DNA from 2 places in the Streptomyces sp. NPDC048481 genome. Region 2 is predicted to be linked to the other one. Evidence: riboswitches for the same ligand, from Rfam matches in the RefSeq annotation. Region 2 holds a riboswitch; the other holds the start of a gene.

Region 1 (5,840 bases), on a different contig from region 2:
ACCCACGACGGCCAGTGGTGGACCCGCGCGGAGTGACGCCCGCCTGGCAGCGGGCCCGCGCGCGGGGTCACAGACCCCGGCGCGGCGGCCGGACAAGGCGGCGCGGAGGCGGCCGGCCGGGTGCGGGGTCAGGGGTGTTGGCCGTAGGTGCGGAGGCGGCTCGTCGCCCGGGTCAGCTGGGCCTGCGTCAGCAGTGTCGGGGTGTGGCCGGGGACGGACGAGGCCGTGAGCCACAGACGGCACATCCACTCCAGTTGGGCGGTGCGGTCGTAGGCCTGGTCGAGGGTGGCGCCGTGGGTGAGGGTGCCGTGGTTCTGGAGCAGGCAACCACTGCGTCCGTCGAGCGCGCGGAGCATGTTCTCGGCCAGTTCCTCGGTGCCGTAGGTGGCGTAGGGGGCGACCCGGACGGGGCCGCCGAGGGCGCCCGCCATGTAGTGGACGAGGGGGAGTTCCGGGACGAGGGTCGAGACGGCCGTGGCGTGCACGGCGTGGGTGTGGACGACGGCCCCGGCGTCGCAGGAGCGGTACACGGCGAGGTGCATCGGCAGTTCGCTGGTCGGGACCAGGGCGCCGAGCACCTGGCGTCCGGCGAGGTCGACGCCGGTGACGTCGTCCGGGGCGAGCCGGTCGTAGGGCACTCCGGACGGGGTGACCAGCACGGTGTCCGCGACGCGTACGGAGACGTTGCCGCTGGTGCCGACGACGAGGCCGTCGGTCACCGTGCGGCGTGCCGTCGTCACGAGCGCCTCCCAGGCCCGCGCCTCCTCGGGGGTCGCGCGCCGTGTGCGGCGCGGGGTCGGGCCCTGCCCGCCGGGCCCGGGATCCGGGGCGTGCGTCTGCTCGCTTCGCTGCTCGGCCATACCGCGATCCTGCCAGGGCACGGCGGTTCCCGGGGCCGGTCGCGGCGCCTTCCGCGTGCCCGGCGGCGCGGGCCGGCGGGCGAGCGGTCAACTGCCGCGCCGGGCACGGTGGGAGGGCCGTCGGACGGGGCGCGGAACAGCCCCGGAGAACGACACCCCGACGCCCGTCCCAGTTCATCTTCCGTTCACCCGGATTGCCTACGGTCGACACACCAATGACTTCGAACGATTGCCTGGGTAAATGGAAAACTTCTCGCTGATCCTCGCGATTGTGGTTATCACCGCACTCGCGTTCGATTTCACGAACGGTTTCCACGACACCGCCAACGCGATGGCCACGACCATCTCGACCGGTGCACTCAAACCCAAGGTCGCGGTGGCGATGTCCGCCGTGCTGAACCTTGTGGGCGCTTTTCTCTCGGTGGAGGTCGCCAACACGATCTCCAAGGGTCTCGTCGACGAGACCGGCATCCGTCCCGAGGTCATCTTCGCCGCCCTGGTCGGCGCGATCCTCTGGAATCTGCTGACCTGGCTGGTGGGCCTGCCCTCCAGCTCCTCCCACGCCCTCATGGGCGGTCTGATCGGCGCCACCGTCGCCTCCGCCGGAAGCGGTGCGGTCCACGGTGACGTGCTGGTCACCAAGGTGCTGCTGCCGGCGGTGGCGGCGCCGATCGTGGCGGGCGTCGCCGCGATGTTCGCCACCCGGCTGTCGTACACCCTCGGCAAGAAGGCCGACGGCAGGGCCGCCGCGAAGGGCTACCGCACCGGCCAGATCGCCTCGGCCGGGCTGGTCTCCCTCGCGCACGGCACCAACGACGCGCAGAAGACGATGGGCATCATCACCCTCGCCCTGGTCGCGGGCGGCGCCGTGGCCCCCGACTCCGACCCGCCCACCTGGGTCATCCTCTCGGCCGGCATGGCCATCGCGCTCGGCACCTACCTCGGCGGCTGGCGCATCATCCGCACCATGGGCAAGGGCCTGACCGAACTCCAGCCGCAGCAGGGCTTCGCCGCCCAGACCAGCGCCGCCACGGTCATCCTGGCCTCCTCCCACCTCGGCTTCTCCCTCTCCACCACCCACTCGGTCTCCGGTTCGGTGATGGGCGCGGGCCTGGGCCGCAAGGGGGGCGTGGTCCGCTGGTCCACGGCGACCCGCATGTTCGTGGCCTGGGGCCTGACCCTGCCGGCGGCGGCCCTGGTGGGCGCGCTCGCCGAGACGGTGACCGGCCTGGGCGACTGGGGCACGGCCGTGGTGGCCGTCTTCCTGATCGCCTCCAGCGCGGCCATCTGGAAGATCTCCCGGCGCGAGGTCGTCGACGCGTCCAACGTCAACGACGCCGAGGAGCCCGCGGGCGTCGTCACGACGGCGATCGCGGCCGTCGCCCCGCCCCCGGCGGGTTCCCTCGCCGACGATCTGACGGCGACCATCCCCTCCCCGGCCCCGGTCGCGGCATCGGTCGCGGTCCCGGAGTCCGCCGTCCCCGCCGTGCCGCCGGCCGCGGCCGTCTGATCCGGCTCGTCCGGCACGAAGGAAGAGAAGCGTCATGAAGATCGACTGGGCAGCCCTGGGCTCCGTGTTCGGCGTCAGCCTCGTGGTCACCGTGGGACTCGTGGCCCTGTTCACCCTCGGCATCATGGGCCTGTCGCGCCGGGAGCGCGCCACGGCCGAGGGCGGTTCGGCCGCCCTCGCGGTGACGGGCGCGTACGCGTGCTTCGCCGCCTGCGCGGCGGCGGTGGCGTACGGGATCTCCCTGATCGTGGCCTGACGGGCCACCAGGACGCCTGGGCTCCCGGACATCGGGGCAAGGGAAACAGGAACACCGAGGGGTGCGGGACGGGTCGCCGTCCCGCACCCCTTCGCGTGTGACCGCGGCGATCGCCCGCGTGTGGGGTTCTGCACACTCTCCCCCCGCAGGTCAACGGCAAGTTGACGGCCCTTCCGGGCCCGTGGTGGACTGCCCGGGCCATGTACGGCGGCAGAAGAGGAAGCCGGTGTGAATCCGGCGCGGTCCCGCCACTGTCACCGGGGTAGTAACCCCCGGGAGCCAGGAACTCTCGCCGCGGTCTCGTCGAACCAGGGCGTGGACACCCTGAGTGAGGACACATAGCCATGTTCGGCTGCCCGTCGAGCGCCTCGCGCGCCACCCCCAGCCCGTCGGCCGCCCGCACGGCCGGCTGAGCCGATGGGTGCCGATCGCGTTCACGCGTACGGCGCCGCCGCCGGCCTCCTCGGCGACCTGCTCCTCGGCGACCCCCGCCGAGGGCATCCGGTCGCCGCGTTCGGGCGGGCCGCGGGCGCCGTGGAGCGGCTGCTGTGGCGGGACCACCGGGGCTGGGGCGCCCTGCACACCGCGGTGTGCACGGGCGGCGCCGTCGCCCTCGGGGCCGTCGCCGCGCGGACCGTACGCCGCTCCCCCGCCGCGTCCGTCGCCCTGACCGCCGCCGCCACCTGGTCCGTCGTCGGGGGCGCCTCCCTCGTGCGCGAGGCGCGGGGCATCGCGCGCGCCCTGGAGGCCGGGGACGTCGACGAGGCCCGGGAACGGCTGCCGCGGCTGTGCGGGCGCGACCCGCAGGCCCTGGACGCCGACGGGATCGCGCGCGCCGTCGTGGAGTCCGTCGCCGAGAACACCTCCGACGCCGTCGTCGGCGCCCTGGTCTGGGGGGCCGTGGCCGGTGTGCCGGGGCTGGCCGGGTTCCGCGCCGTCAACACCCTCGACGCCATGGTCGGGCACCGGTCGCCGCGCCATCTGCGCTACGGATGGGCGTCGGCGCGGCTCGACGACGTCGCCGGCTGGCCCGGGGCGCGGCTGACCGCCGTGCTCGCCGCGGTCGCCGGGGACGACCCCCGGGGCGCGGTGCGGGCCTGGCGCGCCGACGCCCGCAGGCACCCCAGTCCCAACGCCGGCCCGGTGGAGGCGTCCTTCGCGGGCGCCCTCGGGGTGCGGTTGGGCGGGAGCCTGTCGTACGGCGGCCGGGTCGAGCACCGGCCCGTGCTGAACGGAGCGGCCGGGCGGCCCGTCGTCGCCGGGGACATCGAACGTGCGGCGCGGCTCTCGCGCCGCGTCGGCCTGCTCGCGCTCGGCGTGACCGTCGCCGCGCGCCGGGCCGCGACAAGGGCGCTCGACGCGCGGAAGGGGCATATGTCATGAGCGGGGGCCTGCTGGTGGCCGGCACCACCTCCGACGCCGGCAAGAGCGTCGTCACGGCCGGGATCTGCCGGTGGCTGGTCCGGCAGGGGGTGAAGGTCGCGCCGTTCAAGGCGCAGAACATGTCGCTGAACTCGTTCGTCACGCGCGAGGGCGCCGAGATCGGGCGGGCGCAGGCCATGCAGGCGCAGGCCTGCCGGGTCGAGCCGACCGCGCTGATGAACCCCGTGCTGCTCAAGCCCGGCGGGGAGCGCAGCAGTCAGGTGGTGCTGCTGGGCAAGCCGGTCGGCGAGATGAGCGCCCGCGGCTACCACGGCGGGCGGCAGCAGCAGCTCCTCGGGACCGTTCTCGACTGTCTCGCCGAATTGCGGGGCACGTATGACGCGGTGATCTGTGAGGGGGCCGGGAGTCCCGCCGAGATCAATCTGCGGCGGACGGACATCGTCAACATGGGGATCGCCCGCAATGCCGGGCTGCCCGTGCTGGTCGTGGGCGACATCGACCGCGGCGGGGTCTTCGCCTCGTTCTTCGGGACCGTCGCGCTGCTGTCCCCCGAGGACCAGGCGCTCGTCGCCGGGTTCCTCGTGAACAAGTTCCGCGGCGACGTCTCCCTGCTGGAGCCGGGCCTGGACATGCTGCACGGGCTCACCGGGCGGCGCACGTACGGCGTGCTGCCGTTCCGGCACGGCCTCGGCATCGACGAGGAGGACGGCCTGAGGGTGTCGCTGCGCGGCACCGTGCGCGAGTCGAACACCGCCGCGCCGGTCGGGGAGGACGTGCTGCGCGTCGCCGTCTGCGCGGTCCCGCTGATGTCGAACTTCACGGACGTGGACGCGCTGGCCGCCGAACCCGGCGTCGTGGTGCGGTTCGTGGACCGTCCGGAGGAGCTGGCCGACGCCGACCTGGTGGTGATCCCGGGGACCCGCGGCACGGTGCGGGCGCTGGAGTGGCTGCGTGAACGCGGCCTGGCCGAGGCGATCCTGCGCAGGGCCGCCGAGGGGCGGCCCGTCCTCGGCGTCTGCGGCGGCTTCCAGATCCTCGGCGAGCACATCGAGGACGACGTCGAGAGCCGGCGCGGGCGGGTCGACGGGCTCGGGATCCTCCCCGTCCGGGTGCGGTTCGCCCGCGAGAAGACCCTCACCCGGCCGGTCGGGGAGGCCCTCGGCGAGCGGGTCGAGGGCTACGAGATCCATCACGGGGTCGCCGACGTCAACGGGGGCGACACCTTCATCCGCGACGACGAGGGGCGCGGCCTGGACGGCTGCCGGGTCGGGCAGACCTGGGGCACGCACTGGCACGGCTCGCTGGAGTCGGACGGGTTCCGGCGGGCGTTCCTGCGCGAGGTGGCGGCCGCCGCGGGCCGCCGGTTCACGCCGGCCCCCGACACCTCCTTCGCCGGGCTGCGCGAGGAGCAGCTCGACCGGCTCGGCGACCTGATCGAACAGCACGCGGACACGGACGCGCTCCGGCGGCTCATCGAGTCGGGCGCGCCGCAAGGACTGCCTTTCATTCCACCGGGAGCGCCCGCATGAGCACAGTGTTGTTGTTGTCGACCGCCGACACCGATCTGCTGGCGGCCCGGGCCGCCACCGGCGTCGACTACCGGATCGGCAACCCGACCCGCGTCGACGTCGCGCGGGAACTGCCCGCGCTGCTCGACGGCGCCGGCATCGCCGTCGTCCGGCTGCTCGGCGGGAAGCGCGCCTGGGAGGACGGCCTCGCCGTGCTGAAGGCGTCCGGCGTCCCCACCGTGCTGCTGGGCGGGGAGAGCGTGCCGGACGCCGAGCTGATGGCCGAGTCGTCGGCGCCGGCCGGCGTGGTGGCGGAGGCGCTG
Region 2 (5,840 bases):
GGTTGAGGTCGTGCAGGGCGATCACGGTGGTGACCGGCAGGCTCGCGACGAGGTCCAGCAGGTCGAGCTGGTGCTGGATGTCGAGGTGGTTGGTGGGTTCGTCGAGGAGGAGTTCGCGGGGTTCCTGGGCGAGGGCGCGGGCGATCTGGGTGCGCTGGCGTTCGCCGCCGGAGAGGGTGTGCCAAGACTGCTCGGCCCGGTCGGTCAGGCCGGTGCGCGTCAGGGCCTTCGCGACGGCCCGTGTGTCGGCCGCCGTGGGGGGCGTCCAGGCGCGGCGGTGCGGAATGCGGCCGAGCGAGACGACGTCGCGGACGGTCAGTTCGGTCTGGGTGTGGGCGTGCTGCTCCACGGTGGCGATCCGCCGGGCGGTGGCCCTGCGCCCGGTCTCGGGCAGCGGGCGCCCGTCCAGGGTGACGACTCCGGCGGTGGGTTCGAGGATCCCCGCGAGGAGTCTCAGCAGCGTCGACTTCCCCGAGCCGTTGGGACCGAGCAGGCCGACGGTCTCGCCGGGGCGCAGGACGAAAGTGACGCCGTCGACGACGACCTTGTCGGCGAGGCGCCTCACGACGCGGTCCGCGTGCAGGCTGCTCATGCCCTTCTCCGTCCGCGGTGGAGCACGACCACGAACGCCGGGACGCCGATGAGGGACGTCACCACGCCCACCGGGACCTCCTGGGGGTCGAGGACGGTACGGGCGAGGGTGTCCACCCACACCAGGAAGACGGCTCCGGTCAATGCCGTGACCGGCAGGAGGCGGGCATGGCCGGAGCCGGTGAGAGCGCGGGTGGCGTGCGGGAGGACCAGGCCGACGAAGCCGATGGCACCGGCGCAGCTCACCAGTGCCGCGGTGAGCAGCGCGGTGGCGCAGAGCAGGACCAGGCGGGTGCGGGCGACGCGGACGCCGAGTCCGGCGGCGGCTTCGTCGCCGAAGGCGAAGGCGTCCAGGGTGCGGGCGTGCCCGAGGCAGACGGCCAGGACGACGGCGAGTACGCCGGCGCACAGCAGCACCTGTCCCCAGTCGGCGCCGGTGAGCGAGCCCAGGAGCCAGAACAGCACGCCCCGGGTGGTCTCGGCGTCGGCCGAGGTGAGGACGATGAAGGAGGTCAGAGCGGAGAACAGCTGCATGGCGGCCACCCCGGACAGGACGACTCGGTCGGTGCTTCCCCCGAGGGTGTGGCTGAGCAGCAGCACCAGGGCGAAGGAGAGCAGCGCCCCGAGGAAGGCGCCCGCCGACAGGGAAACCGCTCCCCCGCCCACCCCGAGCACGACCACCGCGACCGCCCCCGTGGACGCACCGGACGACACGCCGAGCACGAACGGATCGGCCAGCGGATTGCGCAGCAGTGACTGCATGACCGTCCCGCACACGGCGAGCCCCGCCCCGCACACCGCGGCGAGCAGCGTGCGCGGCATCCGCAGATTCCACACGATGCCGTCGCGCAGCGGGGCCAACGTGCTCTCCCCGAGGCCGAGATGGGCCGCGACGGCCGTCCAGACGTCCCCCGTCGAGATGTCGGCCGGTCCGATCGTCACAGCCACGGCTATGGAGGCCAGCAGCGCGGTCAGTCCGCCACCCGACAACACGACTGTGCGGACTCTCACTTGGTGAGTCCGAAGTCGCGCAGACCGGCCGCGACCTTCTCGATCCCCTCGATCGTGCGGATGGACGGGTTCATCGCCTGGCCGCTCAGGAGGACGTACCGCTTCTTCCGCACGGCGCTCAGTTTGCGCGTGGCGGGGTTGGTCTCGAGGAAGCGGATCTTGGCGGCGGCGGTCTCGGCGGTCTGCTGCTTGCGGGTCAGGTCGCCGATCACGATGACGTCCGGGTCACGGTCGGCGACGGTCTCCCAGTTGATCTGGGGCCATTCGTCGTGGGTGTCGGAGAAGGCGTTCCTCGCTCCGACGGCGCGGGTGATGACGCCGGGCGCGCCGCAGCAGCCGGCCAGGTAGGGCGACTGGGAGTTGGCGAACCAGTACATGAGGGAGACGTCGGGGGCGTCCAGCGCGGCGGTGGCGGTGCGCACCCGCTGCCTCAGCTGTGTGACGAGCTTCTCTCCGCGCTCCTCGACGCCGAACGAGCGGGCCAGGTCGCGGATTTCGCCGTACACGGCGTCGAGGGTGAGCGGCTTTCCGCGCGATCCGTCGCCGCCGCTGTCGTTGTCCTTGCCCGAGCAGTCGGACGGTGAGACGTACGTGGGCACGCCGAGCTTCTCGAACTGCTCGCGGGTGGCGACCCCGCCCTTGCCCAGGGTGGAGACGAACGAGGCGGTGACGAAGTCGGGTTCGGCGTCCAGGACCTTCTCGAAGGAGGGCATGTTGTCGGCGAGGCGCGGCACGGACGCGTTGGCCTTCTCCACGCCCTTCATCACCGGGTCGGTCCAGGTCGCCGTACCGGCCATGCGGTCGGCGAGGCCGAGGGAGAGCAGGATCTCCGTGGTGCCCTGGTTGAGGGAGACGGCCCGTTCGGGGGCGGACTTCAGGGTGACCTCGTGGCCGCAGTTGGCGATCGTGACCGGACGGCCGGCGGCGGAGGTCTGCGCCGATGTCGCGTCATCGCCGCCGGCGGAGGCGCAGGCCGTGAGCAGCAGGGCGGAGGCGAGGAAAAGCGCCGGAGCGCGCAGAAGAGCGGGGGTGCGGAGCACGGGTATGCCTTCGGGGTCGGGGCTCGTACGCGGAGCCTGGCCTACGGACGTCCCCCGCGCCGGGGCGCGGAGGTGCCAGCAGGTCTTCGGACTCGGGTTCGTCCGGACGGGACGCCTTCCCGGTCTCCCAGTGGCGTCGTGCCCCGCCCGTCCCCCTCACCGCTGCGCGTCAGCTCCGGATTCGCACCGGATTCCCTGGCCTCAGGTGTGGCTCGACTGGCCCGTCGAGGCTATCAAGGCCATCGCCGGGTCAAATCGTGTGGTGGGCCACGGGTGTCGTCCACCGGCGCGTTCAACGGAATGCCCCCGCAAGCCGGGTGCTCGCGGGGGCATTCCCGTCCCCCGTGCCGAGGTTGAGAAGACGATCACGGGCTGGACGTTCGCATGCGCTCAGGGCGCGAGGAGCAGGCTGTCGCCGCGCTTTTTGGCGGCGGCGTGACGCCTGGCCACGTCCTGCCAGTCGACGACCGCCCACATGGCGTCGATGAAGTCGACCTTCTGGTTCCTGTACTGCAGGTAGAAGGCGTGCTCCCAGGCGTCGAAGACCAGGATCGGGGTGGAGCCCTGGCCCACGTTGCCCTGGTGGTCGTAGACCTGCTCGACGATGAGACGACCGGACAGCGGCTCGTAGGCGAGGACGCCCCAGCCCGAACCCTGGGTGGTCGCCGACGCCTTGGTCAGCTGGGCCTTGAAGTTCCGGAAGGAGCCGAAGGATTCGGCGATGGCGTCCGCGAGTTCGCCGGTGCCGTCCTTCTCCAGCGGCTCGCCGCCGCCGTCACCGGTCATGTTGTGCCAGTAGATGGAGTGCAGGATGTGCCCGGAGAGGTGGAACGCCAGGTTCTTCTCCAGCCCGTTGATCGAGCCCCAGGACTCCTTGTCCCGCGCCTCCGCCAGCTGCTCCAGGGTGTCGTTCGCGCCCTTGACGTACGCCGCGTGGTGCTTGTCGTGGTGCAGCTCGATGATCTCCGGACTGATCACCGGGGCAAGCGCCGCGTAGTCGTAGGGAAGCTCCGGGAGCGTGTAAACCGCCATGTCCAACGTCCTCCACGTTATTGCGAACAATATGCAGTTGCACGCTAACAGCAGAAGCGACACGTTGCCGATCATTCGTGTCGATCACGCGTGCCGATCACGCGTTGGACCCGGGCCTCCGGACGTGTCCCGTCCGGCGCGAACTCGGCGGCCCATGCCTCCCGCGCCCTCCCGGTAGCGTGACCGTCTACCGCCGGGCGGTCATGTGCCCGGCCGCCGGTCCACGGCTGTCGACGGAGAGTGGCGAGGCTGCGATGAGTGAACTGACGAAACCCGAGGTCGGGGTTCCGGAGGGGGACGCCCCTTCCGAGCTGACCGTCCGGGACCTGGTCGTGGGCGACGGGGTCGAGGTGAAGCCGGGGATGGTGGTCAGGGTCCACTACGTGGGGGTGACCTTCGAGTCCGGGAAGGAGTTCGACGCCTCCTGGGACCGGGGCCTGCCGTTCAAGTTCGCCCTGGGCGGTGGCAAGGTCATCAAGGGCTGGGACCGGGGAGTGAGGGGGATGAAGGTCGGCGGCCGGCGCGAGATCATCGTTCCTCCGCGTCTCGGATACGGCGATCAGTCGCCCTCGCCGTTGATCCCGCCGGGTTCGACCCTGGTCTTCGTGGTGGACCTGCTGGACGCGTATTCCGGCGTGACCGGGTGGAGCAACCCCCAGTGGGGGCGCTGAATCGTCCTGGGGCGGGCCGTGTGAGCGAGGGCGGCTGACCGGGCGGCGTCCCCGAAGTCCCGCACGCCGTCCTGGCGTTGGACGCCGTCGGTCACAGGGCGGTGGCGGCGCGGACCAGGCCCGCGACCGCCGTGGAGCGGCTGTGCGGGGGCCAGGCGATGACCGTGGTGACGTGCGGGGCGTCGCGGACCGGTACGGCGGTGAGGTCTTCGCGCAGGCCGGTGCGGCCCGACTCCGGCACGACCGCGCAGGCGCGGCCGAGGGCGATGAGCTGGGTGAGTTGCGTGTGGTCGCGCACCTGCGGTCCGGGGCCGTCGGGAAAGGTGCCGTCCGCGCGGGGCCAGCGGGGCAGGGGCAGGTCGGGAAGGCCGGTGACCTCGGCGAGCAGCACGTGAGGGCGGGCGCAGAGAGGGTGGCCCTTCGGGAGGATCGCGACCTGGCCCTCGGAGTGCAGGTCCTCGGTGTCGAAGCCGGCCGTGTCGTCGAACGGCCGGTGCAGCAGCGCCACGTCGGCCCGGCCGTCGTGCAGCAACCGTGTCTGCTCACCCGGCCCGCACAGCACGACGTCCACGGCGAGGGCGCCGGGCTCGGCGGCACAGGCGTCGAGGAGCTTCGCCAGCAGTTCACCGGAGGCGCCCGCCTTCGCGGCCAGGACCACGGCGGGGCGGCCGGTCGCCGCGAGGGCGGCCCGGCGGGTGCGCCGTTCGGCCGCCTCGACGGCGTCCAGCGCCGCGCGCGCCTCCCGCAGCAGCACCGCCCCCGGCTCCGTCAGGGCGACACCCCGGCTGCCGCGCTCCAGCAGGAGGGTCCCCAGCCGCCGTTCGAGCCCGCCGATCGCCCGCGACAGCGGGGGCTGGGCGATCCCGAGCCGCTGCGCGGCCCGCCCGAAGTGCAGCTCTTCGGCGACCGCGACGAAGTACCGCAGCTCACGTGTCTCCACCCCGCCAGCCTAACCGGCCCGGCCGGCAGCGATACCCGGGCGGTATCGCCGGCCACCCGGTCGGTCTTGGACGCCCTGCCCGACGGCGGTGAAGTATCGACGTCATGAGTGAGACGAACACCGTGAACCATCACAAGGTCGCGCTGGTGACCGGGGCCAACAAGGGCATCGGGTACGAGATCGCCGCCGGGCTCGGCGCCCTCGGCTGGTCCGTCGGCATCGGCGCGCGGAACGCGGAGCGGCGCGAGGCCGCCGTGGACAAGCTGCGCGCGGCCGGCGTCGACGCGTTCGGCGTGCCGCTGGACGTGACCGACGACGCCGGCGTGACAGCGGCGGCTCGGCTGATCGAGGAGCGGACCGGGCGGCTCGACGCGCTCGTCAACAACGCGGGCATCACCGGCGGCGGACCTCAGGAGCCCACCACGGTCGACGTGAACCGGGTTCGGGCGGCCGTGGAGACCAACGTGATCGGCGTCATCCGCGTCACCAACGCCATGCTGCCTCTGCTGCGCCGCTCGCCGTCGCCGCGGATCGTGAACGTGTCCAGCAGCGTCG

What was found. A riboswitch is a leader RNA that binds a small molecule or an ion and turns the genes downstream of it on or off. The one in region 2 is predicted to bind cobalamin.
Region 1: linked by a shared signal. The riboswitch ahead of ACGFSH_RS05925 (cobalamin biosynthesis protein) and the one ahead of ACGFSH_RS29455 (ABC transporter substrate-binding protein) in region 2 are both predicted to bind cobalamin.

What each region holds. Positions count from the first base shown of each region.
Region 1 is NZ_JBICXC010000001.1:1,383,029-1,388,868, reverse strand. Features, by position in the region: gene ACGFSH_RS05940 (class II aldolase/adducin family protein) at 129-860, opposite strand; gene ACGFSH_RS05935 (anion permease) at 1,102-2,370, shown strand; gene ACGFSH_RS05930 (hypothetical protein) at 2,405-2,626, shown strand; cobalamin riboswitch at 2,794-2,936, shown strand; gene ACGFSH_RS05925 (cobalamin biosynthesis protein) at 3,044-4,009, shown strand; gene ACGFSH_RS05920 (cobyric acid synthase) at 4,006-5,538, shown strand; gene cobN (cobaltochelatase subunit CobN) at 5,535-5,840, shown strand, end outside.
Region 2 is NZ_JBICXC010000012.1:135,359-141,198, reverse strand. Features, by position in the region: gene ACGFSH_RS29465 (ABC transporter ATP-binding protein) at 1-592, opposite strand, end outside; gene ACGFSH_RS29460 (FecCD family ABC transporter permease) at 589-1,602, opposite strand; gene ACGFSH_RS29455 (ABC transporter substrate-binding protein) at 1,599-2,648, opposite strand; cobalamin riboswitch at 2,702-2,878, opposite strand; gene ACGFSH_RS29450 (superoxide dismutase) at 3,033-3,674, opposite strand; gene ACGFSH_RS29445 (FKBP-type peptidyl-prolyl cis-trans isomerase) at 3,929-4,345, shown strand; gene ACGFSH_RS29440 (LysR family transcriptional regulator) at 4,437-5,285, opposite strand; gene ACGFSH_RS29435 (SDR family oxidoreductase) at 5,390-5,840, shown strand, end outside.